4 regions of the Pseudoalteromonas sp. SG43-1 genome follow, and region 4 is predicted to be linked to each of the others. Evidence: predicted binding sites of a transcription regulator. Region 4 holds the regulator's gene; each other region holds the start of a gene.
What was found. The regulator LexA, encoded in region 4, represses DNA repair genes until DNA is damaged. The targets are predictions, from matches to a motif close to TACTGTATNNNNATACAGTA.
Positions count from the first base shown of each region.

Region 1: uvrD (DNA helicase II) is a predicted target of LexA. The motif match lies at 5,393-5,412, and genes of this name have one in related genera.
Region 2: H5159_RS03075 (LexA family transcriptional regulator) is a predicted target of LexA. The motif match lies at 5,773-5,792, and genes of this name have one in related genera.
Region 3: H5159_RS16015 (SulA-like leucine-rich domain-containing protein) is a predicted target of LexA. The motif match lies at 6,296-6,315, and genes of this name have one in related genera.

Region 1 covers NZ_JACJFD010000012.1:2,979-11,235, reverse strand. The annotation lists gene H5159_RS10165 (YifB family Mg chelatase-like AAA ATPase) at 1-141, opposite strand, end outside; gene H5159_RS10160 (trimeric intracellular cation channel family protein) at 176-790, opposite strand; tRNA gene H5159_RS10155 (tRNA-Met) at 1,158-1,234, opposite strand; tRNA gene H5159_RS10150 (tRNA-Met) at 1,297-1,373, opposite strand; tRNA gene H5159_RS10145 (tRNA-Met) at 1,454-1,530, opposite strand; gene cysQ (3'(2'),5'-bisphosphate nucleotidase CysQ) at 1,667-2,470, opposite strand; gene nudE (ADP compounds hydrolase NudE) at 2,463-3,035, opposite strand; gene yrfG (GMP/IMP nucleotidase) at 3,097-3,744, shown strand; gene H5159_RS10125 (dUTP diphosphatase) at 3,760-4,383, opposite strand; gene H5159_RS10120 (YacL family protein) at 4,464-4,832, opposite strand; gene H5159_RS10115 (hypothetical protein) at 4,949-5,173, opposite strand; gene uvrD (DNA helicase II) at 5,477-7,642, shown strand; gene H5159_RS10105 (GNAT family N-acetyltransferase) at 7,620-8,257, shown strand, end outside.
Region 2 covers NZ_JACJFD010000002.1:206,918-215,174, forward strand. The annotation lists gene H5159_RS03040 (DUF2326 domain-containing protein) at 1-1,375, opposite strand, end outside; gene H5159_RS03045 (ABC-three component system middle component 7) at 1,368-1,589, opposite strand; gene H5159_RS03050 (ABC-three component system protein) at 1,583-2,359, opposite strand; gene H5159_RS03055 (hypothetical protein) at 2,895-3,485, opposite strand; gene H5159_RS03060 (AHH domain-containing protein) at 3,485-4,093, opposite strand; gene H5159_RS03065 (endonuclease) at 4,195-4,929, opposite strand; gene H5159_RS03070 (hypothetical protein) at 5,066-5,575, opposite strand; gene H5159_RS03075 (LexA family transcriptional regulator) at 5,805-6,218, shown strand; gene H5159_RS03080 (Y-family DNA polymerase) at 6,206-7,465, shown strand; gene H5159_RS03085 (hypothetical protein) at 8,025-8,257, opposite strand, start outside.
Region 3 covers NZ_JACJFD010000025.1:31,168-39,424, reverse strand. The annotation lists gene H5159_RS16055 (MHYT domain-containing protein) at 1-1,715, opposite strand, end outside; gene H5159_RS16050 (M48 family metallopeptidase) at 2,032-2,730, shown strand; tRNA gene H5159_RS16045 (tRNA-Tyr) at 2,794-2,878, opposite strand; tRNA gene H5159_RS16040 (tRNA-Tyr) at 2,928-3,012, opposite strand; gene H5159_RS16035 (VC2046/SO_2500 family protein) at 3,125-3,652, shown strand; gene H5159_RS16030 (DUF6172 family protein) at 3,832-4,134, shown strand; gene H5159_RS16025 (diguanylate cyclase) at 4,329-5,246, shown strand; gene H5159_RS16020 (YchJ family protein) at 5,321-5,800, opposite strand; gene H5159_RS16015 (SulA-like leucine-rich domain-containing protein) at 5,839-6,273, opposite strand; gene H5159_RS16010 (tetratricopeptide repeat protein) at 6,572-7,036, opposite strand; gene H5159_RS16005 (NCS2 family permease) at 7,155-8,257, shown strand, end outside.
Region 4 covers NZ_JACJFD010000020.1:12,020-20,276, forward strand. The annotation lists gene H5159_RS13905 (DnaJ C-terminal domain-containing protein) at 1-123, shown strand, start outside; gene H5159_RS13910 (chaperone modulator CbpM) at 123-443, shown strand; gene H5159_RS13915 (hypothetical protein) at 506-1,231, opposite strand; gene H5159_RS13920 (hypothetical protein) at 1,545-1,925, shown strand; gene H5159_RS13925 (PaaI family thioesterase) at 1,926-2,366, opposite strand; gene lexA (transcriptional repressor LexA) at 2,534-3,151, shown strand; gene coxB (cytochrome c oxidase subunit II) at 3,634-4,776, shown strand; gene ctaD (cytochrome c oxidase subunit I) at 4,776-6,368, shown strand; gene H5159_RS13945 (cytochrome c oxidase assembly protein) at 6,368-6,898, shown strand; gene H5159_RS13950 (cytochrome c oxidase subunit 3) at 6,934-7,809, shown strand; gene H5159_RS21190 (DUF2909 domain-containing protein) at 7,712-8,020, opposite strand; gene H5159_RS13960 (SURF1 family protein) at 8,035-8,257, shown strand, end outside.

The sequences.
Region 1 (8,257 bases), on a different contig from region 4:
ATCTTTTGATTCTTTAACGGACGCTTCAGGCAGGCCTACTATATGAAAAGCGGGTAAACCATTTCCTAGGTGAACTTCTACAATAACTTCAGGGGCATTTATACCCACTTGAGCACGAGAAAATATACGAGCTAACGACATTCCTTATCCTAGTAAATGGTGTGATTACACCAGTTTAGTCAGGATATTTAAAAACGTGTAATGTGATTTGCCATTTTATAGCAGCTAAACGAAGTAATAAGGTCATTAACATACCTAATACCATCGCCATTTCGGTTACTAACGAAAAACTAATGCCAAGCGTATAAACAGTACCACCCGCTATACAGGTAATAGCGTAAAGCTCACCTTTTAATAGCATAGGGATCTCGCGTGCAAGCACATCTCGAATTAATCCACCAAAGCAGCCTGTAATTACAGCCATAATTACCGCAGTCATATCGGGCATACCAACAAGCTGTGCTTTTTGCGCCCCCATTACTGCAAAAAAAGCTAACCCAAACGCGTCCGCTGTTTGTAAAATATAATGAGGTATCGGCTTTTGTTTATTTATAAGGCGTGTTGTAACAAATACTGAAGCGAGTATGGCAAAAAAGTAACTTTGATCGTGTAACCAAAACACTGGAACATCTAAAATTAGATCTCGCACTGTACCACCACCAATAGCAGTTACTGTCGCTAAAACTACGACCCCAAAGCCATCCATTTTTTTCTCATACGCTAGCAAAGTGCCCGATACAGCAAACACCGCAATGCCTATTAAATCAAACCAGTGGTAAAGTTCAGTCATATTTGTAACAACCTAAAAATATTTGTGTCGTTTTAACACAAACCAAACAAGGTTTTAAGTAATAACGATTTATTTTAAGAAGTTTATAACATTTTAAAGTGTATCTCAGGGGGGCGGGAGCTTGCGCTTATGAGAAGTGAATGCCTCATGCAGTGAAGATGATCTCACCACTCTCATCAAATTTTAGACATAAAAAAACACGCTTTAAGCGTGTCGTTTCATTCTTATTTATTTCAGTGGTTGCGGGAGCCTGAACTTATAAAAGGTGAACCGACGACCTTCGGGTTATGAGCCACAATATACACACCAAATTTTAGACATAAAAAAACACGCTTTAAGCGTGTCGTTTCATTCTTATTTATTTCAGTGGTTGCGGGAGCCGGATTTGAACCGACGACCTTCGGGTTATGAGCCCGACGAGCTACCAGACTGCTCCATCCCGCGCCTGAAATTTGTAGACTTATTTAAAGTTGCTTACATTACAACTTGGCTTCCAATTAAAGAATTGGTTGCGGGAGCCGGATTTGAACCGACGACCTTCGGGTTATGAGCCCGACGAGCTACCAGACTGCTCCATCCCGCGCCTGTATATTTTAAGCCTATCGACTACTTTATTTTATCTCTTAAGTTAGAGTTTACAGTAACCTCAATCCCTAAGGAAATTGGTTGCGGGAGCCGGATTTGAACCGACGACCTTCGGGTTATGAGCCCGACGAGCTACCAGACTGCTCCATCCCGCGCCTGTAATTTCTTTAAAGCATTTTCGTGATATTTACTTGCCTGCCTTGAAGAGAGCGCTACTATATAGGAATAAACATTTAATGCAAGACCTAAACTAATTAAAGTTGTTCAACCGAACAAAAAGCAATCAAATTACTACTCTGCGATCAATCTTTGATGTGGATTAATCATTTTTTGCCATTCCCAGTCGGGATGTCCCATCACTATAAAGTCAGGGTTCTCAGTACTCTCTCGTTGGTTGTACGTTAGCGGATTAAATTCTGCATCCGTAATACAACCACCGGCTTCTTCAACAATAACTTGTGAAGCACCTGTATCCCACTCTCCCGTTGGACCAATTCTTAAAAAACAATCTGCTTTGCCCTCTGCAACAGTACAGGCTTTTAAAGAACACGAACCAATAGCAATCGTTGTAAACTGACTATTTAAATACTGACTCACCGCTTCTATTTTTTGGCGGCGGCTCACTGCAAGCGTCAAGCTCTCTGGCGGCGCTACAGATATTTGCTTATCAATTGAGTTTTCACGTTTAAAGGCACCATTTTTAGCAGTAGCAAAATAAGTCACACCTTTTGCAGGCCAATGAATAACGCCAAGCACAGGGTGATTATTTTCAATCAATGCAATGTTTACTGCAAAGTCGCCACTTTCTAAAATAAATTCGCCTGTACCATCCATCGGATCGAGCAACCAATAACGCTGCCAATCTTGTCTGTCGGCGAGTGCTGGTATAGGTGTTTCTTCCGACATAATTGGGATATCGGGTGCAAGTGCTTTTAATCCAGCAACAAGTACGTCATTTGCTGCTAGATCAGCTTTGGTAACAGGCGTATTATCTGATTTCTCTTGTTGGCCAATATCGCCTTTTTTATAAATGGCCATAATTGCATCGCCAGCACGCTCAGCTAATTCAATGCACGGTTCGATTAATTTATTCATCGGCAGCTCCAGACGCTAAATACTTATCTAATAATAGCAAAGCTGCAACACTGCGTGCTTCGGTAAAATCTTCTTGGTCTAATAATGACTGCCACTGAGTTAATGGCCACTTAACAACAACTAGCGGCTCTGGTTCGTCACCAATAAGGGTTTGAGGGTATAATTGCTTAGCAAATAAAATATGCATTGTGGCATTAAAGTAACTCGGCGCCATTGTTACTGTTCTTAATGGTTTAAAATACTCAGCGCCAAAGCCAATTTCTTCTTTAAGTTCTCTGTTAGCAGCTTGCTCTGGGGTTTCGCCCGGATCGATTAAGCCTTTAGGAAAACCTAACTGGTAATTGTTTGTGCCCGCACAGTATTCACGTACAAGTAGTAACTCATTATCTGCACTTAACGGAACAATCATCACTGCTCCCCGGCCACCGCCGCGAATTCGCTCATACTGGCGCTCTTCGTTATTAGAAAACTTTAACTCTAAAGACTCCACAGTAAACAGGCGACTTTTAGCAACAACATTGTTACTGAGGATTTGTGGTGGTGTTGGGTGCTTTTTCTGTGTCATTGGCGTTAATTTGCTATCATGGCAGTTAGTTCAATAATAAACCTTATAAGTTGAAATTCCTATGTTAAATTGGTCAAAAATCGATACCGTTTTGCTCGACATGGATGGAACATTACTCGATTTACATTACGACAGTCATTTTTGGCTTAACGTTATCCCTGCGCAACACGCATTAGCTAGAGGCATTAGCCTAGATGCAGCTAAAGCAGATATTTTAAAACGCTATCAAGCTGTGAGCGGTCAAATACAGTGGTATTGTTTAGATTATTGGGAGCAGCAATTAAACTTGCCTATAATGGAGCTTAAACGAGAGTCTCAGCATTTAATTAAAATGCGCGAAGACGTACCTCATTTTTTAACCGAGCTTAAAAAAGCAGGCAAAGAGTTAATTTTACTTACCAACGCCCACCCTGAGAGTGTCATGCTGAAATTTGAGCATACAGCGATTGATAACTACCTAGATGGTGTAGTGTCTACTCATGAATATGGAGTAAGTAAAGAGCAGCAAAGTTTGTGGCACCAAGTACAAAAAGACTTAGGGTTTAATAAGCAGCGCACTTTGTTTGTAGATGACAGTGTGCCGGTATTAAATGCCGCACGAGAATACGGCATCGAGCACTTACTTGCAGTTGCTAACCCTGATAGCCAACAACCACATAACGAAATAGCCGATTACCTGAGTGTTACCGACTATCGTAAGATTATTTAACTCAGTTTACGTGGGCTAGATTTTTGGGTAACGCGCTTCAAGGCCTTGGTATACTAACTTTGCAAAATCTGCATGTTCTGTATCAAGGCTTTTAACTACTTCAACTAAATGCTCGTTATCTTCTTGCCCGTTCCATTCTTTAATATAGCTACCATCTTTGTAGCCGTGATCTTGGCGGAAAAAGTTTAACGTATTTTTACCTACGTAGCCGCGATATAAATCATCAATATCCATACCCATTTGCGCCATACAGCCGGCAAAGGCAGCGGCATTAAACGTTTTATCTGCAACGGCGGAAGCCGCTAATATTTCTAGCGTTTGTTTAAAGTCATCCGCTTGTTGAGCATTACTAAGCTCAGCTTCAAGTTGCTTTGCTAAGTCTTCGTAGCTAGTTTTGCCGTCAATTCTAAGCGATAGACCAAAATGAAAAATATCAACCAACTCTAAAATAACTTGTTCAGTATCTGGTGTTTGTTTTTTCCACCATTTCCAACCATGATGATCCAGCATTTCAGCGCACTCAACCCAAATAGCGCGGTACCATTCGAATCCTTGAGTAAACCATTGCTCATGTACTTTAGTGTTCATGGCGTTTTGCATTTCTAGCATAACTACTAGCTTGTTTAAATTGGCAGACATATTCATTCCTGTCGTTTTTGATTAGTGTAATAGTACCGATAAAGGAAGCTTAACGCATCAGCACTATCTTAATATGTAGTTTACTTTGAGCCGCTAAATTCAGCCCATGAATCAATTAAATCAATGAAATCTTCAAAGCCACAACCACTACTTAAACCATTTTCTTCAAGCGCTAAATCGTCATCTTGATACGCTATTAGGTCTTCACTGTCTTGATGAAGCGCATGGGCTTCAAATAGTGCTTCGTCTTTGGTTAATATTAAATCTATTTCTTGGCCTTTTAGCGTTAGCGGCTCATAGCTTGAACTCACCGATGCAATAAGCGCTTGAACCATAGCTACTTTGTCTTTGCCTATTTCTTCGTTTAGCCAGCGACCAATAATAGCGTGTTCACTACTTATTTTAATACGTAGCCCACTAATAGGGTCGCGAATAAATTGATATTCCATAGGATTTGCCTGTAAATCTTTAATTGCGTAATTATATACGTAAACGCCCGCAAACCACAGGACATATAAAGTAAAATAGCGCCACAAGGGCGCTATTTTATTCAACTTTAAAGCAGTTAACTTCGCGATCTATAACGCGCTGCGTCAATAATCGACCATAAGTAAATAATAGGCACTAGTACAAAACCTACAAGCACATAAATTAGTGCGTAACTTATTATAATAGCGAGTGCAAAAAATATAGCCGCTAAAATACGCCCTTGCACTAACTGCCCTAAACCAGGAAAAAATATATTACATAATGCTGCGATTACGTTACCGCCAGAACCTTGATCTGCCATACTAACCTCTGTATTTATTTGATTTTATAATTATTTACTTACACACTCTATGCCAATTTATTAAAGCTTACAAATCAAATAGTTAAATTAGTCTAGATTTAGAGAGTTAGTAAATTTTGCTAACTTTAGGTCAAATTAGCAATTTTTATTGTGCGTTTACGCTTTTTTGTTTGTTCAAAAAATTATCAAGTTACTCGTTTTTAAGGCTATTTTATAAATAGCTGTTTATAAAAACAGTATTTTATTTAGCCTAACAAAAACACCTGTTATACTGCCCACAATATTGATTAAAAAGGCGTAACGATGGACGTTTCACAATTACTCGATGGCTTAAATGACAAACAACGCGATGCCGTTGCAGCCCCACTACAAAACATGCTGGTATTAGCAGGTGCAGGGTCTGGTAAAACACGAGTGTTAGTTCATCGTATTGCGTGGCTTATGCAAGTTGAGCAAGCATCTGCTTACAGTATTTTTGCCGTAACCTTTACTAATAAAGCGGCTAAAGAAATGCGCAGCCGCGTTGAAGAAACACTAAAAGCCCCTGTAGGTGGTATGTGGATTGGTACGTTCCATGGTTTGTCGCATCGTATTTTACGTGCTCATCACCGTGAAGCTAACTTACCAGAAGCCTTTCAAATTTTAGACTCTGACGATCAACTTCGGATGATCAAGCGCTTATTAAAATCGATGAATATCGATGATAAAAAATGGCCCGCCAAACAATTTGGCTGGTACATCAGCGCTAAAAAAGATGAAGCACTTCGCCCTAAAGATATTCAAGCATACGATATTAACGAGCAAATGATGCTGCGTGTTTACGCCGCCTACCAAGAGGCCTGTGATAGAGCAGGCCTAGTAGATTTTGCCGAAATATTACTACGCAGCTACGAAGTGTTAAAAAATAACCCAACGTTACTGCGTCATTATCAGCAACGCTTTGCACATATGCTCGTAGACGAGTTCCAAGATACAAATACCATTCAATATGCTTGGTTAAAGTTACTTGCAGGCGATACAAGCAGTATCATGATTGTAGGCGACGATGACCAAAGTATTTACGGTTGGCGCGGTGCTAAAATCGAAAATATTAAACGATTTTTAACTGACTTTAGCGCAGAAACCATTCGTCTTGAACAAAACTACCGTTCAACAGCAACTATTTTGAAAGCGTCTAATGCATTAATTCAAAATAACTCAGAGCGTATGGGTAAAAGCTTATGGACCGACGGTAACGATGGCGAGCCAATTTCTATTTATGCGGCATTTAATGAGTTAGACGAAGCACGCTTTGTAAGTAGCAAACTACGAAGCTGGTTAAATGCAGGTAATGCCCTACAAGATGCCGCAATTTTATACCGTAGTAACGCGCAATCTCGTGTACTCGAGGAGGCCATGCTGCAAGAAGGCTTAAAATACCGTATTTATGGGGGTATGCGATTCTTCGAACGACAAGAAATTAAAGATGCGTTGTCGTACTTACGCCTAGTAGGTAATCGTCAAGACGATGCCGCGTTTGAGCGTGTAATTAATACGCCAGCACGCGGTATTGGCGATAAAACATTGAGCCATATACGCGATTGTGCACGAGCAGAATCGTTACCGCTTTGGTATGCCGCAAAAGCAATTGTAGAACAACAGCATTTATCTGGTCGTGCTTCTGGTGCAGTAAGTAAGTTTGTAGAACTCGTTGAACAAATAGAAGATAAAATTAGCGACCTAACTTTGCATGAGCAAGCCAAGTACACAATTCAAACCTCAGGCTTGATGGCAATGTACCAAGCCGAAAAAGGTGAAAAAGGCCGTGCTCGCGTAGAAAACTTAGAAGAGCTAATTAGCGCTTGTGATCAGTATGAGCTGCCTGAAGACGAAGAGTACAGCTCACCTTTACAAGGCTTTTTAGCCCACACGTCACTTGAGTCAGGTGAAGGACAAGCAGAAGAACACGAAGACGCCGTACAAATGATGACGCTTCACTCAGCTAAAGGCTTAGAGTTTCCGCTAGTGTTTATGGTAGGCGTAGAAGAAGGCATGTTCCCTTCTCAGCAAAGCAACGAAGAGTCGGGTCGCTTAGAAGAAGAGCGCCGCCTTTGTTATGTAGGCATGACACGAGCAATGGATAAGTTATACATTAGCCATGCTGAGAGTCGCCGTTTATACGGGCAAGAAAAATACCATAGCCCATCTCGCTTTTTACGCGAAATCCCTGAAGACTGCGTAGAAGAAATCCGTATTAAAACACAGGTTTCTCGCCCGCCTGCCGCTGGGCGTTTTAGCGCATCAGTTAGCCATGCCGCATTTGAAGACAGTGGCTTTAACTTAGGACAACGCGTACTGCATGCTAAGTTTGGTATTGGTACTGTACTGAATTATGAAGGTAGTGGCGCACAATCTCGCGTACAAGTTAACTTTGACGACCTTGGTAGCAAATGGTTAGTAACGGCTTATGCACGATTACAAGCGGTATAAAGCACACCTAAATGAGTTAGAGCAACAATTAGCTGGCGCGTATCATCGTCAGCTAGTGTTGATCACGGGCAGCCCAGCTTGGTGTTATGAAATACTTAACTCATTAATAGATGAAAACAATACACTTGTTGTATCAAAGCAGTGCGCAATTAAAAATTCGTACTGGCCTACTCGCACACACCAAATTTTAGGGCAAGAATTTGCTCATGCTGTTTACGATGGTTTTAGTGGTTTGCACCCTGATAAACTTGCAGCACTTGCCGGAACCATTAAAGCAGGCGGTATACTGTTTTTATTACTGCCTGAACTAGATGATTTAGCCTCTTGGCAAGATCCCGCATTAAGTACAGTGCAATCACACGGTCAGAGCATTGACTACAGCATATTTAATCAGCGTTTCGCGACTATTATTGAACCGTTACCTGCTTTTCACTTTAGTGAAAAAAATGGCTGTATTAGTAATAACGCTAGCTATGTAATGCATAATAAAATTGATTATGAGCCACAGCAAAACTGTATTGAGCAGATAGTAAAAGTAGCTAATGGCCGTGCAAACAGGCCTTTACTCATTAATGCTGATAGAGGCAGAGGTAAGTCGGCAGCACTTGGCTTAGC
Region 2 (8,257 bases), on a different contig from region 4:
GAATAGTTTTTTCTAAAAAGGTTAAGTCGAAACAAATCATATCGGCAAATCCTTTCCCTGTTCCTCGGTCATCTCCATGATCGAATATATAATCATTTTTTTGGAAAGAAATTTTAGGACTAATAGGATTGTCGTTATATATTTTTTCAATGAATGAATTCATTCCATCATTTATCAATAACTCCATATCATCAATTGAATCAACTAATGCATTATCAATGTCTTCTTTAAGATCACTTAATCGAGTTTTAGCATCATCGCTTTTAGTGAAAAACTCATTCTGAAGCTTAAGATTATGTTCGTAACGATCAAGTTCCATTAATCTTTCCAGTAGGTAAACAGATTCTTCTTTTGAATCCACTATTTCTAAAAGTTCATCATCAATTTTCTTAACGTCAATTTTTGATAACTCGATCCTGTTAAGAACTAATAACTTTTCTTCTTGAAGTTGGTTTTTTAATATCTTTGTGATGCCACTATGGAAGTTTTCAACTTTCTGCAACTTATCTTGATCAATCTCAGGAAAAAACTCTACTACTGAGTTAAAACTTTTACTATTTCTAACAATATTTCCTGACAAATGAGAGTCAATTCTAATGAGTTTTGTATTTAATTCTTGCTGTAAATCAACCAGCCTATCTTTTTCTTTTTTAAGAGAGAGATTTATTTCATTGATAATGGACTTAATGTCAGTAACATTAACTTTTAATGATGCTTTAATAGCTTCAATTTCGGCACTAACACCGACCAATTCAAGTTCATTTTTTTTAGCTTGAACTTTTGATACCTTTTTAATCGCACCTGAATTAAATGTGCCATTAATGTCATTCTTTAATTTGGTTGCTATTACTTTATCTTTCTCAAGGCTTGCAATTACATCGTACTTACCAAATATTTTAAGAGTTCGTTTTCTAATCGCATCCCAATTTTCTTTGCTAACAATATCTAAGGGGCGTTTATCATTGTAATTATTTCTTTGATAAATTCTAAAAAAACCGCTTACACACTCTCTAAAAGATGCTAATTCATTTTTCGGGAGGTATTTATCTTTAAGAAAAGCATTGTATTCCTTACTTGTTATATAGTCCTGAGACTCTAGCCGATATATTTGGTCAATATTTTCCGTATCCCTGATGAACGAATACGTTTTATCAAATTCAAACTCAATACCAACTTTAAAATTACCGACATTACGTACAACATCATCACATTTAGATGGAAAATCATTCCCGCCAAAAACAAAGTCAATTAGCATTAAGATTGATGATTTTCCAATAGAATTGTGAGCATCATCAGCCCCTACAACAGCATTTAACCCTGCTTCAAAAGTAATCGGACTCTTAATCAGTTTTTCGCAACTAATGGATTTAAGCATGTTTAATTACTCCATTTTTTTCATCCAAAACAATCTTCCCTAAAACAAATAATAAGTCTAATACATCAATGTAATCAGCCATATCAATAAACAACTTCTTTTGATTCCTGTAAAGTTCTTCTACTGAAATATCACCATCTAGTTTTGACAAGAGCAATGAAGATCTATAAATACAACTTTCATTAATTGAAACGGTTTTGTTTGGAACTAGCATTTAGAATATACCTCGCAGTTCTGTATAAAAAAAGAAACCAGAACTTCAGATTTTGATCTATCAGTAATCCCTGTATTCGTCATGAACCAATCAGTCATTTTCTCAAATATTTCATCTTGGTTAAAATCTTTCATTAATAAAAGAACATAGTAACTTTTAACTTGTGAGCATATAAATGTAGATTTGGCTTTTTCTTGTTTCTCAAGATCTTTAAGCGCTTCTTTTATAGGGATAAAAAAAGTCAAAATGAATTGACTTACTTTTGTCTGATTGATGAATCCAAACGTTTCATCTCGCTTATCTGAAAGTTTCAATGCATCGTATGAAAGCATTGTCTTTTCAATACTCTTTCCATCGAGCAAGCCAATTTTATTAGCTACAATTGAAATGTCTTTATGTAGGGTTTGTTTATCCCAGACTTTAGACAGCTCTTTTATTTTATTAATTTCTTTTTTAATTGCGACTAGCTGCCTATATTCTCCAACAGTTTTTTGAGTATCATAAATTTTATGACACTCTTTACATAGGGCTATAAAATTTTCTTCACGGTCTATGTCATCAGAAAGGAGTTCTTCGCCTGTTAAAATAGCAAGCTCATGTTTGGTCGCGTTCAAGGGGTAGATATGAGCAACATCGAAGACTCTCACATTTTTCTTTTCTTTTTTAACAACGAGATCTCTTCTGCATAAAGGGCAAGAGCCATCAACCTCACAAAGTAAGCTCATTTTCACTGTGTCATTTACATCGGCTCGTCTTGCTTTTACTGACAAAATTTACAACTCCTTTTGTAGAGTACAATTCAGCTACAATAGTCACATAACAGCTTATTGAACACCATTTTGGTGGTTTATAACACACCAAAACGGCGTATATTACATACCCTGATAATTTCACCAATAATTACCTTTGTAAACAAGTAATTAAAACAGTTAGAAATTAAGCATGTTATTTTGTCCCGAAACGGCGTTTAATAATGTTATCGGACAAAATTAGGCTCCTAATCAAAGAAGTAGGAATAAATTTAACTTTTTTCAGTGTCTGGTTATCGCTCAAAAAAGACCCCGAAAAGTGGCTCATACCGCTATCTAGGTTAACGCTTGCAAAAAACAGAAGTATATATATTTCCGATAACGACCTTTGAAGCCCTAGAAACGGAAGTTTGCTTCCGAAATATAGCAATATAAGCTTAAAACCGGAAGTTTACTTCCGGTTTGTACTTTAAGATTATAAGCCGGTGTCTAGTGAAAGCTGGGAAGTCCAATGACTCTGTGGCATAGAGTCACGATTAATCTTTAGACACTGACGTTATACTGTTTCTATTTCATGGAAGTACAACCCTTTTATCCCATGTTCTTGAACGATGCTATATAGGCTATTTGTAGCATCTGTAGTAAAGTATCGAAGTCCAGCTTCTCGTACTCTAAAGAGTTCAGGACTTTCAATCGCACTCTTGTCGAATACCATCCTTTTGAACTTTCTAATTCTACTCGGTTTGCCATTTTTAATATTTCGGATGGAATGCTCTTCACTAAGGGCTTTGTCAAAGCCTACAACATTAAATGCAAACCACTTCTCACCTTCTAAATTACATTCAAGCAGCTCAACGTTTTTACTAAAACCGTTTAAGAATAAAGGTGAATATTTAGGAGATACTACAATTGTTGAGGCACCCAAACCGGCTATATCAGGTTTTTTTAAGTTTTGGTGAGCAGTACTAGGCTCTACCAACCAATCAACGCCCAACTCTCTCCAATTATCTCTCATACTCATACCATCGAACATTAACAATTGGCCCTCGGTCAATTGAATTGTTTGTTCGAACCCCGTTTCATTAAGTAAGAGAAATTCATCAGGCTCGACACTCACACTGTATACTTTATTAAATTTATCAGCCATTAAGCATTACCTTGAGTCAATAGTGTAGTAATTGGAAATGTACCATCGGCAAGTTCTTCACCTATCTCTTTCAATGTTTCGATAATACCTTGTCGACCTAGGCCCTCAGCAATCGTTTCATTAAGTAGGAATTCAATATTAAAATAATATTTGCCTGTATGAACTTTCGAATGTGGATAAGCATCTGGGAGGATGTCCATTGGAACATGCTTTTGAAATCGAGGTAGGTAGACACCATTTGCCTCATGGTCAATATCGATACCGAACGCTGCTAACCTCAGCCTTGAACGGGCAGCGCGCATATCATTCCAAGACACTATATGATGAGCCGCTGTATTCTTAGGTTTATCTCCGCGCCCAGCCTTGGCCATATTTGCGGCTAGCTTTTGAGCATGCTTTTTCATATGCTCCCAACGTACATGGCGTGAGTAGATTAAGTCATCAGCCGAGATAAAGCCTCGCTTATACTTAACCGAATCTATTATCTCCCCACGATAATGTATAGAAAACGCATGGGCTTGGGCTTTAGCTAAACCACGGTCACCAGTTACGAGAAATAAATCGTTTTCAATATCTTGAATTGTTACTTCATGTATTTCTTGACGCATAAAAACTCCTTTTAAATATTGTTTCTAATATAGATATTTATACAAACATGTACAAGCTTGTAAGCTTTTTTTGAGCATACAGCAACTACAAGACAACATAGTTAGAGACCTATACTTTCACAACGGCTTTTAACTATATCATTTTGATTCTTTTGTAACTTTGAAATCTTCTCAGCTCTAGTGCATTCCCAAGTATCTACAGGATACATTTTATCCCACGCATTCATTAGTTGGCGCTGTGCTTTACTCATGCTGTATCGTTTATAGGTGTTCTCCATATACAAATAAGTACGCGCAATTTGCCCTCTAGCCACTTCAGGTGGCTCAGATTTTCTGTCGTCGATTTTCATCGCGCAACGTCCAAAATCGCTTTTAGCCGCAGGAAGCACAGTAAAGTTATGATTACTTCTCAGAGCATTCACAGCCCCAATAGCCGGATAAAGGTTAAACATATCAGCTTGCATAAAACGGTATTCTGTATTTACTTTTTCTGCACATCGTCGACCTTTAAATGACTTCCCCTTACTATTCACACACTGCTTATGCCCATCTCGCCACTCGCTAAAAGTACGACCAAAGTTTTCTGCTGGAACAACATGTTCCCATTCAATTTTTTTAGCTCGTTTGACGTACTTTGTTGTAGAAAAGCCCTTCGGTGCGGTTACTTTTTTATTAACGTCAAACGTCGCACCACAATAAAGTGTAATGCGGTGATTGTTATAAACCTGCTTTTCTAGAAGTCGTTTAGCTTTGCTAAATGAGTCGATTTCTTGATTTGCTGAAGAGACAGCAGAGAAAATAAGTGCTGCTAACAGTGTAATTGTGGATGCTTTCATTATGATTCTTGATACCTATTTCGGTTTAAATATGCCCCATACTATAACTGAGTTAATAAGCTAATTCTCATTTGTGGTGACTAACAATTTTAATTGTAGAACTAAGATATTGTGCTTATAAAGTTTAATCGGAAAGTTACTTCCCAGTCCATGTATTGTCATTTTGATATTGACCAGAGCAAGCGCTGTTATATGCAAATTGGCCCGTAGACTTATCTCGACAGCGCCAGACTAAGTTGTAGTTACCATCATAAAACTGGTCCCATGCATAACCAGAAGAATAGTTATTTGACCCGCCAGCACCTGCCGCAGCAACAGCTAAAATGACGACACCCACCGCAACGACAGCAGCAACGACGCCTTGAGCGATTTCTTTTCTGTCTTGTGCAGCTAATATCTCACATTTGTATTGAGTGAGTGCTCTATATTTAACTTCCTTGTTAAGCGCGTAGATATAGTTCGCTTCATCAGTATTTTCGGCGGTATAACTATTAGCGAGGATATCTTTATCTTTAAGGTAGTTTCGACACACTTGGGCATCTGTTAATTCAGAGTCACCGGCAATGATGGCATGTCTAGAGGCTGAACAGCCAGTAATAACGCTAAGTATTAGAAAAGATGCAATAGTGTTTTTAACTACAGTCATTAGTAAATTATTCCATATTTAAAATAAACTTTGGGTAAGTTCATAATTCCTTCGTCAAATTTTAACAAACGAAGGCAGGTTTTACTAACTGTTAAAAAAGGGTTTTTAATGTTTAGGTATGAAGACTGTTTATATCAGCCTTAATAAAAATATCGTCTTCACAAAAAGAATCTTGGCTTAATTGGAATCTTAAATTACACTGTACATATAAACAGTGCTTGAGGTGTGTATGTTCGTTATTCCAATTTTTATAGAAGCAGGTATCACCGGCTTTGAATCTCCTGCTGCAGAATATGTAGAGCTAGGTATTTCAATCGATGAACTAATCATTAAACACCCGAATGCCACTTTTATTGGTATAGCTTCTGGGCAATCCATGCAAGAAGTAGGAATATTCGATGGTGACTTATTAGTCATTGATAGAGCTGAGGATGTAAGTACCGGCGATGTCATTGTTGCAAGCTATAACGGTTCGTTTGTTTGTAAAATCATAGATAAATCACAACGCTTACTTATCTCTGCCTCTAAAGATTATAAGTCTGTTTATATCTCTAATGATGATGACTTTAAGCTCGAAGGTGTCGTTACTGCGAGCATCCGCCTCCACAGAAATAAAGCTGAGGTGAATCGATGTTTGCCCTAGTAGATGCAGTGGCATTTTATGCCAGTGCGGAGAAGGTATTTGACCCATCCATTCGCTTTAAACCCGTTGTTGTTCTGACAAATAACGATGGGTGTATTTGTGCCATATGTCCTATTGCTAGAAAGCTCAATATCCCGAAATTTGAACCTTACTTCAAAATTAAACCCTATTTAGAGCAGCATAATGTCATCGTACGCTCTTCCAATTATGAACTCTACGCTGATTTGAGTGAGAGAATGATGACGGTCATCAATCGTTTTTGTGATGACCATTATGTTTATAGTATTGATGAATCGTTTTTACGTTTTACTGGTTTTTCTAAAATCATCAATGACTGGGCTGATTACGGACACACAATACGACGAGCTGTATGGCGCGAGACAGGATTGCCTGTTGGTGTAGGCTTTGGCATTACGCCTACGTTAGCTAAAGCAGCCAACCATGCGGCAAAAAAACTCTCTGGTTATAACGGGGTTGCTGTTATTCACGATGATATCTCACGGCAGGAAGTCCTTATGCGTATGGATGTTACCGACGTCTGGGGGATTGGCTCTCGGCTCGGTAGAAAACTCAAGGTGATAGGAATTAAAAGTGCATGGGATTTAGCGAATCAAAACCCAAAAGAAATGCGACGTATGTTTAGCGTTGTTGTTGAGAGGACTGTAAGTGAGCTTAATGGCATCGCCTGTTTAAGCTGGGATGAAGTAAAACAGAATAAAAAAGAAATCTACTCTACAAGAAGCTTTGGCGAAAGAGTAAGTGACTTAAATACATTAAAATCAGCCCTCGTAACACACGCAGCGATTGTTGGCCGCAAGCTAAGAAAACAACAATCATTAGCAAAACGACTTGTTATATTCGCTGCAAGCTCTCCACACGAAGACGCGTATTATAAGAAATCTTTGCTCTATGATTTTCCTATACCTACATCAGATACCAGTGTTATAGCCAATGCTATTTCAGATGTTATTGATGATATTTTTAAGGCTAACACGCGCTTTTATCGCTGCGGTATTGGCGCAATAGAGTTAGAAAGTGAATCATTTCAACAAGCCGATATGTTCTCTGTAAGTGAGGATAAACCTAAAATGATGGAATGCTTAGATGTAATAAATAAACGCTATGGTGTAGGAACTTTATCTATAGGTAGTGAAAAGCTAACAAAATCATGGAACATGAAAAGGGCTTTTTTATCGCCCCACTACACAACCCGCTGGTCAGACATTCCTATCATAGATTGTGATTGAATTAGTTAAGTTAATATTGAATATGTTCCATTCCGACCAATAAAAGCAAGAACATTTGTAGTTAAGCTCGGTTGTGGCTTTTTAACAACTTTGAATTTTAAGTCTTTATTACCAAACTCATCTAGACTTGGACTAAAAGCAAAATGGACTTCCCAGCTTTCACTAGACACCGGCTTATAATCTTAAAGTACAAAACGGAAGTAAACTTCCGGCTTGTAAGCTTGTATTGGTATATTCCGGAATTAAACTTCCGTTCCTAGGACTTTAAAGATAGTTATCGGTAATATACTTCTTTTTTTGATAGCGTTAACCTAGATAGCTATATGAACAACTTTTCGGGGTCTCCTTTGAGCGAGAAGCAGACGGTCGGTTAAACTCGTTTTTGGACAAGAACATATTAGAGTATTAAAATCATAATTCTTAATATGATGCTATTCGTGAGCCAAACACCTTTCCTCCTACTGTATTAATTCGTTTTGCTAATTTAGTAAATTAAAAGATTTAGCAATAAAAAAAAGCTAACATAAATGCTAGCTTTTCACACTTGAATTTAGCTACTCTAATTATAAGAACAGGTAGGACAAGGCTTAGAAATAACGCTCTCTCTCCAAGCGCCCGAAAAGTTATTGTATCTCCACACTTCGGTAGAAACTTTATCATTTGTGGAATTCTTGACAAACTCAACTTTGAAATCAGTGTACTGACTTATGCCCGCATTAACTGCACCTTGATAAACACTGAGACCCAACGCAATACCTCCTCCCGAAGTTGTTCCACCACTACATGCTTCTT
Region 3 (8,257 bases), on a different contig from region 4:
TCTTGATCAAGTGGGGTGTCCATTAATAGATCGCTAAAACCTATTATAGAATTCATTGGGGTGCGTATTTCATGGCTCATATTAGCCATAAAAGATTGCTTTGCATGAGCAGCTTCTTCAGCTTTAAATTTAGCTTGCTCTAGTTTTTCTTCATATTCTTTGCGTTCAGTAATATCGACTAAAACACCATCAATCCACTTTGGGTTGCCTTGAGCATCAAAGTCGATACTCCCTTTATCTAACAACCACAAAATTTTGCCATTTCTATGTCTAATTCGGTATTCAATAGAATATTGAGACTTTGCATCAACAGCTTTAGTGACTTCATCAACTATTTGTTTTTGGTCTGATTTCAAGACCAAGTCATTAAACTCGATACAATGCTCTGTAAACTCATTTGGGTTATACCCTGTAAGCTCAATTATATTTGGACTAATAAATAACATAGTCCAGTTGTCATCAAACTTACATCTAAACGCTACTCCGGGCATGTTATCGATAAGAGAGCGGTATTTTTGTTCTTTCTCTTCTAAACTTTGTTGCAAAGCGCGTTGTTCGGTCAAGTCGGTAATAAAGCCAACATATAAAGGGTTATGGCCCGGCTGATTTACTTCGCCTATACCTAAGCGAATAGGAAAAACATGTCCGTTCATGTGTTTTGCATATACATCACGGTTTATGCCTATTATTTTACCTTGATCAACATTGTGAGCATTTAAGAGGTATTCGTCGTGGTGCTTGGCAATGTTATCGTCCATTAGCATTTTTACGTTTTTGCCTTGAACTTGGTTTTCTTGCCAGCCAAAAATTTTACTAGCGGCTTCATTAAAACTTAAAATAATACCAGCATGGTCAATGGTAACAATGCCATCTATAGCGGTACCTAAAATAGCATTTAGACGGGATTCTTTTGCCGACTTCTCCTCAAGTAGCATGCGATAGCGAACCATACCATTTATTACACCAACCACGCTTGTAATCGCGATAGTTGCTGTGGCGACTGCAATGGCGATAAAAGTTAGTCCTGCGGTTGCATTAGCATCATCATAGATTAGTGGCGATGTAGCTACAAAACGTGTAGCGGCCATACCCATGTAGTGCATACCAGCAACAGCACACCCTAAAATAACAGCGCTAATTGAGTTATTTTGAAGAGGTGATAAAGAGGGTAAAAAACGCTCAAGATTAAAGCGACTGTAAAGGGCTATAAAGGAGAGGGCTACAGCAACAATGATTGATAACGCAAAAATCAATGGATCATATCTAAGTAAAGGAGCAAGATCCATTGCAGCCATGCCGCTATAATGCATAGTGCCAATGCCAGCTCCTAGTAACACGGAGCAAATCGACAATACTTTTAGATTCCCTTTACTATTTACTAGCATTGATACAGCGTACTGACATGCTATAAATGCTGGTATAAAAGAAAGGAGAGTGATTGATGGATCATAATCAATATTAGTACACAGTGAAAAGGCAAGCATACCAATAAAGTGCATACTCCAAATACCAGCCGAAAAAACAGTAGCAGCGGTCACATTTGCTAAACGTTGGTAGCTAGGAAATTGAGTTTCTTTTGCGAGCTCTATAAGCCGAATGGTGAAAAAGGCTGCAAAAATAGCAATTAGCAATGACATTGAAACTAATAGAGGATCGTAAACGCCATTAATGATTAAGCTAGGATCTTGGTCTGTGATAAAAAAAGCTGATAACATAATGGCTCAAAATATAATCTTTATTTATCAAGTTTAATCTAATTAATTAATAAATAAACTGTTAATTCAATGAAGTGATTAAAATAACGAATTTATTACTTTTAGTTTTCTTTTATTTATCAGGCATTAGTTTTTTAGTTGGTGTTTTTTATTCTAATGTATTGCCTGTCACAGGACTAAGTTAGATTTATATGGTCATATTTAAGTTTCTATCGAGTAACCTTAATAAAACTAATGAATTGGCTTAACTAAGCGAAAATTACACTTTATTTGGTTTTATTAATTGCTGGTGAATTTTCTCGTAGCAATATCATTAATGAGTATGAAAGTGTTTGAATATCAGTTAAAGAAAAGTATAAAACGTAAAACGGTTGCCATTAAAGTACATAACAAGAAGGTGACTGTATATGCCCCTCAGTTTGTTAGTAATAAACACATTCAAGAATGGCTTTTTGATAAGCAGGTGTGGGTAAATGCTCAATTAACTAAACAGCACAATATTGCTGATAACAGACAGAACCCGCTCAAAGACAAACAAATTTTAATCTTTGATAGCATTGAAAACATAGAATTTAAGCAAGGTACTAAGTCCGAAGTAATAAACAGTAACGACAGCTTGCTTATTACGCACTCTTCGCGCGTTAAAAATACTTCGCAAAAATATCAGCAACTTCTTGAAGAATATTTAAAAGAGCAACTAACTGCATATATAGAAATGCGTTTAGCGTACTTCTGCGCACAAATGGGTGAAGAGTTACCTACGAGTCTAAAAGTAGCTATTTATAAGCGAAAGTGGGGAAGTTGTAACAGTAAGCGAGAGCTAACATTTAATTTGCATTTAATTGGAGCGCCTTATCATGCTATTGATTATGTGATTGTCCACGAGTTAGCGCATTTACGTCACTTAAACCACAGTAAAGCTTTTTGGCAACACGTTGAGCGTTTTTTTCCTAATTATAAAGCATCATCAACATGGCTAAAGAAAAACAGCATGAGTTTACAATGGGTATTTTGAAGTTAACCTGAATATAGGAATATAGGAATATAGGAATATAGGAATATAGGAATAAAAAAGAAGTGGTGGAGGGAGCTGGATTCGAACCAGCGAAGGCTGAGCCGTCAGATTTACAGTCTGATCCCTTTGGCCGCTCGGGAACCCCTCCACACTATTTTTGTTACATTTGGCCCCACTTAACTTAGCGGTAAGAAAAGTGGTGGAGGGAGCTGGATTCGAACCAGCGAAGGCTGAGCCGTCAGATTTACAGTCTGATCCCTTTGGCCGCTCGGGAACCCCTCCAATGCAACGGCGCTGATAATAGCAAATTGCGTATTTAAGTAAAGAAAAAAGCTAAAGAAAATTGAAATAAAGCCGATAAATATCTATCAGTTACCACAATCGACTAAAGACTATGCAATTAGATGATTTGTTAATCACAGAGAGTCAGTTAAACAGTAGGCTCAATAATAGTGTGCATGAAAATCGCCGTGGCGAATTTTCTCTATTATTAGCGATGCTGTCACATGACGCACTCGACTTTAGCCAATTTCATTTACCAAAAACTGAAATAGATAATTTAGTTATAGAAGAAGAGGCATTAAGAAAGCAATTTGGCGCAGGTCCAAAGCAACTTTTAGCCCCTGATGAATACAATATGTTGGTTGGACAGTTTAATGCATCATTAATATCTCAAGAAGGAGAGCGCTGCGGTCTGACAAGTATTAAGTTAAGACAGTGCTTAAAGCCTGAACCACTTGCGATTAGAAATGATGATAAGCATATTCCACTTAATATAATAGATAACTGTGAGCTTGCTGTCAGAAGAAGAATTAAAAGCGAACAAACACAACTTGCTAATCCTCCTATAGATGCAGCTGCTTTTTACGACAGCCTTAATAATGATGCAATACATCAACCACTTCAGCTTATTGCGGTGTGATATATGATTGTAATAATCATCAGTTAATATATGCTTTATAACGGGCCTGCTTTATATATTTGCTAATAATTGATTTAATGAAAAAAAAGCATCCAAAAATTAAATGCAATTGCTATAATGGCGTCAAATGGTATGACATGAAATGCCATTATCATTAAACCAAGGTAATTAGGAACGTAATGAAGAAAACATTCACGCTAAATCACGAGAAAATCAAATACCCTCGTATGGTTGATGCTGCAAAGCACGAAGTGAAAAAATATTTGAAAAGAGAGCGTAATAAAACGCTACCTGAAGATGCTGACTATTGGGCATTTGACTGTAAGTTTGGTAACACAGCTGAAGATGCGCAAGTTGTGCACGTTGCTGAATTAAGTAACCAAATTGGCGAAATTGAAAAGCAAGGTTTGACCTCTTTCTACGTAGAGATTTTAGCTCGACCTGCTCAACGTCAGCAATTAGATTTAGATGATGACGAATAATACTTAACTAAATTAAGTATTCAAAGTTATAAAATGAGCCCAAGTGGCTCATTTTTTGTTTTTATGCAATAAAGATTTACTAAAAAGCATTTTTATTAGTAATCAACTAAGTAGAACTCCTGTTAACTAACATTTGCATAACAAAATGTGATGCTATAGGCTGTTTTTAATTAAAAAAACAAAACATTTTTACTATGCCAATAAATTACTCTGACCATCAATTAAAACTAAGTTTAAAGAATTCTAAAGTACTTATAGTTGACGATCAGTTATTAAGCTTAATCGTATTAAAAAAAATATTATCTGGGCATTTTAATGTGACAACAGCTGGAAGTGGTGAAGAAGCAATTGAAATTTGTAATGTAAATGTACCCGATATAGTCCTACTCGATATTAATATGGGTGGAATGAGTGGTATTGATACATGTTTAAAATTAAAAAATAATACTGAAACACAGGATATCCCAGTTATTTTTGTTACATCCTTTGAAAACGAAGAAGAAGAGTGTTGGGAAGCCGGAGCTGTTGATTTTATTAAAAAGCCGATTATAAAAGAAACACTATTTAGAAGGGTTCGTGCCCATATAACGTTAAAATTACAACACGACTTACTCAATCAAAAAGTATTTTTAGATGATTTAACTAAAGTATTCAATCGCCGTTATTTTGATGCACATTTTTCTAAAATGGAACGAAGCGCCTTACGAGAAAAAGTTGACTATGCACTATTACTCATCGATATAGATTACTTTAAGCAATACAATGATATCTATGGTCATGTGCAGGGGGATACGGTGTTAAACCTAGTAGCACAAACTATTACTAATAGTTTGCAAAGGCCAACCGATTTTGTTGCGCGTTATGGCGGCGAAGAGTTTGTAGTTGTTCTACCGCATACAAGCACTGAAGGTGCAATTTGTGTTGCTGATAAAATTAAACAAAATGTGGCCGATTTAGGAATATTACACAAATATTCAGAATATGATTTTGTGACTATTAGTATTGGCGGTGCAACCCTACAACCATACGTAAATAACAAAAACACGTTGCAGATCGCAGATGAAAAAATGTATGAGTCTAAAATGCAAGGGCGTAACAAAGTGTGTTTTTAAGTTTAGTTAGCTAATAAATCACTCTGCCACTTAAAAACACCTTTTAGGTGATAAATATTAAATAAGATTATTTATTACATGCTATGACATTTTTTGTACTTTTTATTGCTACCGCATGGGCAGTCATCATTTCTGCCTACTTTAATATCTTCAACAGGATATATAGTGCCATCTAAATAACGCCATTGAGTGTTTTCTTTAATAAACTGCGATTTTTCATGAAGCTCACAAAATAAGTTTTGATAAAAATATTGGGCTTTAAATTCTACAGTTCCAGTATCGCCATCATGGCTTGAGTCAATTAAATCAAGATTTATAAATCGACAGCTGTTAGCAAAATCATTGATTTCTTTAACCGGATTCTCAGCTTGTTTTTCTTTTGCGTAGGTTTGATAAACATATTTTGCATTTTTAATAACATAAGCGCTGAATCGTGAGCGCATAAGTTGTTCAGGAGTGTCAGCTTGCTTTACAAATAAGTGGAGCGGCTCGCAGCAATCGGCATAATTGTGCCCACTGCTGCAAAAACATAATGTGGTATTGAATGAAGTCATAATAATAATACAGAATCTAAAACATTAGTTTAACAAGCTTATTGAGCGAGTGGTATCTCTGTGGTTTGAGCGTTTTTAGTAAAACAGTATAGTTTTGTATTCGTTTTACTTAAATCGAACGATAGATTTGTAAGTAGTTGGTTATTAACTATATCGGTCCAGGTAATTACCGCTGCAAAGTTTCCATTATGTAACGCAGAATTTAATACATACTCTAAATTTACTAGGTGCTTCTGTCTAATAACAAGTAATTTGCTTGTATCAATAGAGCATGAGTCAAGTAAAGCTTTGCTAGGTACATGATCTGGCGCAATTAGTAACGTCCATGCATTAGAGCTATTGTATTGGTGTAATACTTTTAAAAGCTCAAAGGTCGCTGAAATTTCATCTTCAATTTGGATCAAATTTACGCAATCGCTTTGCTCGTCTTGTTGGTAACTTTTAACTGTTCTTACGGTAATAGGCTGTAACATAGTTTCACTCACTGGGTTTTTATACAGTATTCATATACAGTAGTTTATACAGTGCTTTCGTGCAAGCATTTTATGCTATTTATTTGTACAGTTATTCAGCCTTTGATCATTATTTTTTATTTTTAAATCTATAATTCTTTATTAATCAAATTGTTATAGGCTTGTTTTTGAGGGGGTTGTTTTAAAATAAATTTTTGAGTAGTGTTTTCATTTGTGGGTTTTATACTGTGTAGGAGTATCTTTGTAACTATATACAGTATTTTTCAACACTGTATACAGTACTTATTACTTAGTTAGTTTATGTGTTTTCACTGGTGCGAGGGATCATATGAGAAAACTGGAGTTGGTGGATTTGTTCGTACAAACTTGCTGCATAACATTGAGCATCTTTAAATCGCTTAGTTTCGATATGTTTGCGTATATCTGTAACCGCTGCAGTGGCAGGTGCGTACCCTTGGCTACTCGCTAAGCTAAACCACGCTACAGCATGAAATACACTTTGTGGCACGCCTTCACCTTTTACAAAAAATAAACCTAAATAAAACTGTGCTCTATGGTTTCCTGCCATTGCAGCAAGGCGCATCCATTTTGCAGCCAATGGAGCTTGATTATTTTTTAAATAATATAGGGCTTTATTAATAGTACTTTGCTCATCTTTTTTATTATCAATGGGCGCGGGGCTGCTTTCTGGTTGAGTAACAAAACCTAAAATGTTGTCTAGCTGTTGCTCTAAGTCTTGCTCACAAGGTGTTGTTTTAAGCATATTGGTTCATTTATTATTTTAACTACTTTAACAGTTTAGTATATAGCAAGGTAAAATGTCCTGTAAAAGATAATTTTTATGTTAAAATCTCGTCACTTTTTACTATCACAAGTTTATTATGTTTGAAGCCTTATTTAAACTCAGCGAAAATAACTCAACAGTTAAACGCGAATGCGTTGCTGGCCTAACTACCTTTATCACTATGGTATACATTGTATTTGTAAACCCAGCTATGCTTGCTGAGGCAGGGATGGACCAAGGGGCTGCATTTGTAGCTACCTGTATAGCAGCTGCGATAGGCTGTTTTATAATGGGTTTGTGGGCTAATTATCCATTAGCATTAGCGCCTGGCATGGGACTAAATGCCTTTTTTACGTATGGCGTCGTATTAGGAATGGGTTATACCTGGCAAGCCGCATTAGGGGCTGTTTTTATGTCGGGTTGTATATTTTTATTTTTAAGCTTATTTAAAGTCAGAGAATGGATTATTAATGCCATACCTCTGGTGCTCAAGCGAGCTATCGCAACAGGTATAGGTGCTTTTTTAGCCTTAATTGCCCTTAAAAATGCAGGTATTATTGTCTCAAGCCCAGCAACACTAGTGCAATTGGGCGACATTACTTCCCCAGGCCCATTATTAGCTATATTAAGCTTTTTTGTAATTGCAGCGCTTTTATACCGCGATTTTAAAAGCGGTGTACTTATTAGTATTTTATTAGTGACAGGCATTGCACTAAGTTTAGGGCTAGTTGAATATCACGGTGTTATGGCTATGCCACCATCAATAATGCCTACTTTTATGCAATTAGATTTTGCCGCTGCTTTTGATATATCAATGATGAGTGTTATTTTTGCATTCTTGTTTGTCGATCTTTTTGATACTTCGGGTACATTAGTTGCAGTCACTCAAAAAGCTGGTTTAGCTGATGAAAAAGGTAACATGCCTCGTTTAGGACGCGCACTAAGTGCTGACAGCTCAGCAACAATTGCAGGTGCGATGCTAGGCACGTCTACGACTACATCGTATATAGAATCGGTTGCTGGTGTTTCTGTTGGCGGACGTACTGGCTTAACGGCTGTAGTTGTAGGTATTTGTTTTTTACTAATGATGTTTTTTGCACCGCTTGCACAAATGGTACCGGCTTATGCTACGGCAGGTGCTATTTTATATGTCGCTGTACTGATGTTACAAAATTTAAAGTTTGTAAATTGGGATGATAT
Region 4 (8,257 bases):
AATTTATTTGCTGTGCTTAAAATTGTTAATCCAACATCTGTTGATGATGCCAGTAAAAAACTGTGGGAAGAATTAGCCAAAAAAGCTCACTTTGATCCCCGTAATAACTGGAGCAAGCCATAATGCAAATTATCGTGACACAAAAAGACGATTTACTTACTAGCAAAGAGCTATGTTTGAGCAGTGATATTAGCGAAGCAATTTTATATGAGCTAGTTGAGCATAATATTGCGGTTCCAATTGAGGGGGATCATGTTACGCAGTGGCAATTTACGGTATCTGCAGTGACCTTAGTTAAAAAAGCGGCCCGCATCCAACATGACTTTTCGTTAGATTGGTCGGCAATAGCTTTAGTTTTACAATTGCTGGATGAGCGTGATGAGTTGATTTTCGAAAACGAAATGTTAAAGCGACATTTGAGTCGATTTAAGCACTTGGAATAAAATAAGCCCTAGGCTTATTTACTCTTTGATAAGTGGGCGCTAGCTCTCAAAAACCAATATGACTACTTTGATTTATTCTTATTTTTAATTCGGATAAATCGTTTTAGTCGTATATTTTGTATAAGTAGTAATATTCCACTTAAACAAAAAAGTACACTGGTTGCTGAAAAGCTAATAAGCAGTGGATTATTAAAATCCTCTCGCTCATCGTAATCCATAATATGTAACATCCAAAAAAAGTCGAATATTCGCCATAGCGTGCTGCGAACGGTAACAACTTTGCCGTTATTTTCTGACAAGTACAGTGTTGTGTTAAATGTGTCGTCAAATTGTACCTGCCAAACATTGGTTTTATATCCAACTTCTCGCATACCTTGCTTTAGTAGTACAGCGCTTGTTACTTGAGCGTCAATAAGTAAGTGTGCTTTAGCATTTGCGGTAATTTGTATTTTAGTTGGCGGTTCAAATGGTCGGCCTGTTATTCCATTGAAGCTTTGCTGCTCGTTATTACTAAAGACAGTAATAAGTGGTGTAGTTAAGAAGTTCTCAAAAATTATTTGTGTTGGATTAACCACCTGAGAGGCAATATCGTCAAGGGAGGCAACATAATCAGCCTGCGTAAATGGGTTATTAAGAGTACGTGTTGCAAGATGCTCCCCATGAACTTTATCAAGAGGGATTGCACTCATAATTAAACCACCTAGTAACCATGCTAAAATTTGTAGTGCTAATAAATATCCTAACCATTTATGTAACTTGCGAGCATGTTTAAATATTTTTTTATTCATGTTTTAGTCTTATTATTTTTAGAAGCTAGTTTATTACATCAATGGGATAAGTTACTGCGACATTTTGTCGCAGTTTAAACTATAGCTTACTGTAATCATTTAAAAATAAAAAAGATTACACTTAAATTCCTAACATGACTTATCTGTTTAATTGAGCTGAATGTTTTATATCCAGCCAGCTTTAAATGCTAAAAAATACTTAAAAGCTGCGAAATATCCATATAAAGTGGTTAATAGAGCATAGTTGATTTGGTATAACGGTAAAACTGCGTTAAAGTTTGCAATGAAATTATTAGAGGATAAATACGAAACGATGTCGGAAATTCAATTTTTAAATGTAGATCTTGAGCTTGAATCAAAGCAAGATATTAGTTTGCTAGTGGCGGACTTGAAAAAAGTCGCGACGATTTTACATTATGACAAAGACGAATACCGTCAACTAGCGCGTATTGAAGCTACAGGTGAGGTGAGCACACCTGATAAAGCCATAAACCATATATGTGAGCTTATTGAATCGTGTTCGCGTAACGCGCTAAAGCAATGGTTAAGCTGTTCACGTAGAACGTTTGATATTGGTTTTGAATCAGGGACTTCTCCTAAGTGCTTTAATCAAGCCTTAGATGCAGATACATTATTGCGTATATCTGCGATTGGTGCGGGTATGGAAATTACCATTTACCCAATCGAAAAGTAACTATCTTCGCTCTACGACTGCTGCGGTCATTTTTGATACGCAGCACAGCTCATTGCGGCTATTTGTAATTTTTATTTCCCATACTGAACTACGTTTACCTATATGAAATGCTCTAGCCGTGGCTGTTAAAGTGCCGTTGCGAGATGCTTTTAAATGACTTGCGCTAATCTCCTGCCCTACACAGTAAAATTTAGTAAAATCGACAACAAAGTTAGCGGCATAGCTGGCAACTGTTTCGGCAAGTACAACGTTAGCACCGCCGTGTACCATCCCCATCGGGTTATGATGCTCAGGAATTGCCGGCATTGTGGCAACCAAATAATCATCGCCAATTTCTGTGACTTCTATCCCCATAGTTTTCATTAATGTTCCTTGGCCATTAACGCCTTGCTCTAACTGCTTGCACAGCTCTAAGGTGATGGGCTGGTACCAAATACTCATAATGTCTCCTTTGCATTTTTAATCATTTATAAACTTAGCTTTAGTTATATCCTTGAAATGTACACAAGTGAAATTACTTTAGCTATTTTAAGGCTTAATTTAAATTTGCGATTTTTATTTAACTGTATATACTCACAGTTAAATGTACTGTATGGAAAACCAGTTGTATGCGACCATTAACGAACCGCCAAGCTCAAATACTCGAACTAATTAAAGTTTTTATTAAAGACACTGGTATGCCTCCTACACGTGCTGAAATAGCGCAAACATTAGGTTTTAAAAGTGCCAATGCTGCTGAAGAACATTTAAAAGCACTTGCTAAAAAAGGCGCAATTAAAATGAAACCAGGTGCAAGCCGTGGTATTCAATTAATTGAAGAAGAAGAGCCAGAACAATTAGGTTTACCGCTTATAGGGCGTGTTGCTGCTGGTTCACCTATTTTGGCGCAAGAGCACGTTGAAAGTCACTGCAAAATCGATCCATTAATGTTTAAACCGGCTGCAGATTTTTTACTACGCGTTAACGGTATGAGCATGAAAGATATTGGTATTATGGATGGTGATTTACTTGCTGTACATCGTACTCAAACCGCTGAAAATGGACAAGTTGTTGTTGCTCGCCTAGACGAAGACGTAACTGTAAAACGTCTTGAGAAAGCGGGTCGTAAAGTATTACTTCATGCTGAAAACGACGATTTTGACTCTATTGAAGTAGATCTTGAGAATGAGTCTTTTAATATTGAAGGCTTAGCCGTTGGCGTTATAAGAAACGCTGATTGGATGTGACTTTAAAAATAGCTTTTAAACAAGCAGTTTTATAAATGCGTACTAATTAGTACGCATTTTTGTTTTAGAATTTGTACTAAAAAAAGGGCGTAAACAGCCCACTGACTATTTAAGCTGTAAACTTTTTTGCACTTATATTTTCCCCCTCCGAATGCGTTAAACCCCTTTGTTTTGCTCATATTTTGAACTTCCTGTTGCCCAGTTGATTACCGATTTTTTTTAATTATTCAATATCACCTGATTGTTTTTTATACTAAAACTTGCTTGTTGTTCGTTTTTTAGCTAATTGTTAATGTGCTGAGCTAATAATAACTCACAGCTTTTTAGTTTTGAGAACACACAATATACACAAACTCGTTGTTGGCGCAGCAAAACCAATCAATATTAAATAAGATTGGCTAAAAAAATAAAAATAACGAATTGGCGTTTAAGCCGTATGCCTCTTCGCTTTGCATTCGCAATAGCATCAAAGGAGCCGTCACATGGGTAAACTGACCTCTACCTTGTGGCTTATATTATGTGTTTTTTCGCACCCAGTTTTGGCTAACAGCCAATACAATATGCGCAAAGGCGTAACCGATATAAGCAATAATGTATATCAGCTGCACATGACCATATTTATAATATGTTGTGTGATTGGGGTGATAGTGTTCGCAATTATGTTTTGGGCACTTATTCATCACCGTAAATCTAAAGGGGCTGTACCTGCCCAATTTCACGAAAGCACTAAAGTAGAAATACTTTGGACTGCAATTCCGTTTGTTATTTTAATTGCTATGGCAGTACCAGCCACTAAAACCCTAATTGCAATGGAAGATGCCAGCAAAGCTGATCTCACTATTAAAATTACGGGTTCGCAATGGAAATGGCATTATGAATATATGGGCGAAGATGTAGAGTTCTACTCTATTTTATCTACCCCGCAAGATGAAATCGCGAATCTTGCAGATAAAAATCCTAACTACTTACTTGAGGTTGATAAGCCTCTTGTACTGCCAATAAATCAAAAAGTACGATTTTTAATGACTTCTGACGATGTTATTCACTCTTGGTGGGTACCTGATTTTGCAGTTAAAAAAGATGCGAACCCCGGCTTTATAAACGAAACATGGACGAACATAAACGAAGAAGGTACTTACCGAGGCCAATGTGCTGAGTTGTGTGGTAAAGACCATGGCTTTATGCCCGTTGTGGTGGTCGCTAAATCTGAGGCTGATTTTAAAACATGGCTTACAGATGCAAAGCAGGCTAAACAAAAAGCAGCATTAGCAGATGCCGCATTACTTGATAAAACCCTCCCAAAAGAAGAATTAATGACTTTAGGCGAACAAGTATATATGGCTAATTGTGCTGCATGTCATCAACCTACTGGCTTGGGGTTACCGGGCGTATTTCCTGCACTTAAAGGCAGCCCGATAGTGCTTGGCGATATAAAAGATCACATTGATGTAGTTATCCATGGACGACCCGGTACGGCAATGCAAGCTTTTGCCAAGCAGTTATCTATAAAGCAATTAGCTGCGGTTATTACTTATAAACGTAATGCGTGGGGTAATGATACGGGTGATGTTATTCAACCGAGTCAAATACAGACGGCACTTGATGCCAAAGTGGAGGCGAACTAATGAGTAGCATAGTAGAACAACCTAACGCCAATGAAGCTCATCATGCTCATCACCCAGCTAAAGGTTTTAAACGCTGGCTTTACACAACTAATCATAAAGATATAGGTAGTTTATATTTAATTTTTTCGCTGACCATGTTCTTAATTGGTGGCGCAATGGCCATGGTGATCAGAGCTGAATTATTTCAACCAGGTTTACAGTTGGTCGACCCTCACTTTTTTAATCAAATGACCACAGTGCATGGTTTAATTATGGTGTTTGGTGCGGTTATGCCCGCCTTTACAGGCCTTGCTAACTGGATGATACCACTCATGATTGGCGCGCCAGATATGGCATTGCCAAGAATGAATAACTGGAGCTTTTGGATTTTACCGTTTGCGTTTCTAATCCTATTGGCATCGTTATTTATGCCTGGTGGGGGGCCTGCATTTGGTTGGACTTTTTATGCACCACTGTCCACAACATACAGTAATGATAATACTGCATTGTTTGTATTTGCCGTACATATTATGGGAATTAGCTCAATAATGGGCGCAATCAATGTGATTGTAACCATAGTGAACTTACGTGCCCCAGGCATGACATGGATGAAGTTGCCATTATTTGTATGGACGTGGTTAATTACTGCCTTTTTATTAATAGCCGTAATGCCAGTGCTTGCAGGGGCTGTCACTATGGTACTTACCGATAAGTATTTTGCGACCAGCTTTTTTGATGCCGCAGGCGGTGGCGACCCGGTGATGTTCCAACACATTTTTTGGTTTTTTGGTCACCCCGAAGTATACATTATGATTCTTCCTGCCTTTGGCATTATATCTACAATAGTACCTACCTTTTCTCGTAAAAAACTTTTTGGCTATGCCTCAATGGTATACGCCACATCCTCCATAGCACTATTGAGCTTTATTGTATGGGCTCATCATATGTTTACCACTGGGATGCCGGTCGCTGGCGAGTTGTTTTTTATGTACGCGACCATGCTTATATCGGTACCTACAGGAGTAAAAGTATTTAATTGGGTTGCCACAATGTGGAAAGGCTCAATAACTTTTGAAGTGCCAATGCTTTTTAGTATTGCGTTTATTGTGCTGTTTACCTTGGGTGGTTTTTCGGGATTGATGCTGGCAATTACACCTGCTGATTTTCAATATCACGATACTTATTTTGTAGTGGCGCACTTTCATTATGTATTAGTAACAGGGGCTGTATTTTCGATAATGGCGGGGGCTTATTACTGGCTGCCCAAGTGGACGGGCAATATGTTTAATATCACATTGGCTAAATGGCATTTTTGGCTATCGCTGGTGAGCGTGAACGTACTGTTTTTTCCTATGCATTTTGTAGGGCTTGCTGGTATGCCGCGTCGAATTCCCGATTACGCTCTTCAATTTGCCGACTTTAACGCAATCATAAGTATTGGTGGGTTTGCCTTTGGTTTATCGCAATTGTTGTTTGTAGCTGTGGTAATTAAATGCGCGCGTGGCGGTGATAAAGTGCCTGCAAAAGTATGGGAAGGGGCAGAAGGCCTTGAGTGGGAAGTTGACTCTCCAGCGCCATATCATACTTTTTCTACGCCGCCGGTTATTAAGTAATGACACATGCACCGCTACTCAAACGTTTGGTACTTATTTGCATAGGCATGTTTGCCTTTGCCTTTGCTTTAGTACCTTTGTATGACGTGTTTTGTGATGTAACAGGGCTTAATGGAAAGCCTTCGCTTGAGCAAGCAGAGCAAAGTACACAAATAGTACAAAACCGAGAAGTTGGCGTTAGCTTTACTACTCACGCACAAAGTGGTGCACCGTTTAAAGTTAAATCAAAAGAATACAGTGTAGTGGTAAAACCCGGTGCAATGCGTGAAGTAATGTTTAGTGCTAAAAATAACAGCAATCTAGATAAAGTAATGCAGGCTGTACCATCAGTCTCGCCAGGTAAAGCGGCAAAGTATTTACATAAAATAGCTTGTTTTTGCTTTGATCAGCAACCTCTAAAAGCAGGGGAAGAGCTTGAATTTAAATTACTTTTTTATGTTGATACCGCATTGCCAAGCGACATTGAAGAATTAACTTTATCTTATACCGTATTTGATATTAGTGAACAGCTGGTGGCAAGTAATAACTAGCTTTTTAAACTAGTGTGAAACTAGGAGTAAATAAAATGAATCAAGAATATGAGCATTATTACGTACCTGAGCAAAGCCCGTGGCCTATTGTAGGTGCAGTTGCATTGTTTTTTATTGCAGTAGGGGCAGGCTTGACTGTTATGAGTGTAGGTAAAGAAGGTGGTAGCGGGGTTTATCTGCTTTATGCCGGTATTGCTGTGCTTGTGTATATGTTGTTTAGCTGGTTTAAAAATGTAATTAGTGAATCGGACCAAGGTTTGTACTCAGCACAAATGGATCGCTCTTTTAGACAAGGTATGAGCTGGTTTATTTTTTCTGAAGTTATGTTTTTTATGGCCTTTTTTGGTGCGCTTTTTTATGCACGGGTATTGTCGGTACCTTGGCTTGGAGGTGCAGGCAATAATGCAATGACTAACGAGGTTTTATGGCCAACTTTTGAAGCTGTTTGGCCGCTAGTTTCAACACCTGCTGGCGAAACTACTCAGGCTATGGGCTGGCAAGGCTTACCACTTATAAATACCTTAATACTGCTTACTTCCTCAGTTACTTTACATTTTGCCCACGTAGCGATGGAAAACAATAAACGTACTCCACTTAAGGTTTTTTTAGGTGCTACTATTTTACTGGGTGTTTGCTTTTTAGGGCTGCAAGTTGAGGAGTACATGCATGCATATAATGACCTTAATCTAACGCTAGATGCGGGTATTTACGGTAATACGTTCTTTTTATTGACTGGTTTTCATGGCATGCATGTAACGCTAGGAACCGTACTTTTATTTGTAATATTTTTACGGATATTAAAAGGGCACTTTACTAAAGATAAGCACTTTGCTTTTCAAGCAGCTGCTTGGTATTGGCACTTTGTTGATGTGGTGTGGCTGTGTTTGTTTGTATTTGTATATGTGCTGTAGCGTTTATTGGCGAATTATTCGCTTTAATAAAACCAAGTTTAAGCGCTGCAATAACAACAATTAAAACAACGAACGAAAACAATACGCGACGACCTAAAAAGTGAGACATAGGTCGTCCCCCTGTTTTCCCTGACACCATAATAAACAATGCTCTAAATAAGTTAAAAAGTATAAATATTAACAACAGTACGATAATAATTTTAATAATCACTGAGTTGACCCTTTATGCAGTTAGTTTTATGGCACAAACAAAAGCTTAGCTCACTAATCACACTTTGTATGGTTGTGGTTGTTGTACTTGTGTGTGTGCGATTGGGGTTTTGGCAGTTGGAGCGAGGTGAGCAAAAGCAGCAACAACTAACCGCCATTGCTAAGCAACAGACTCGTGGTGTGATGAGCTGGTCTCAATTACTTAACTTGCCTGATAGCTGGAACAAAACTGGTGTAT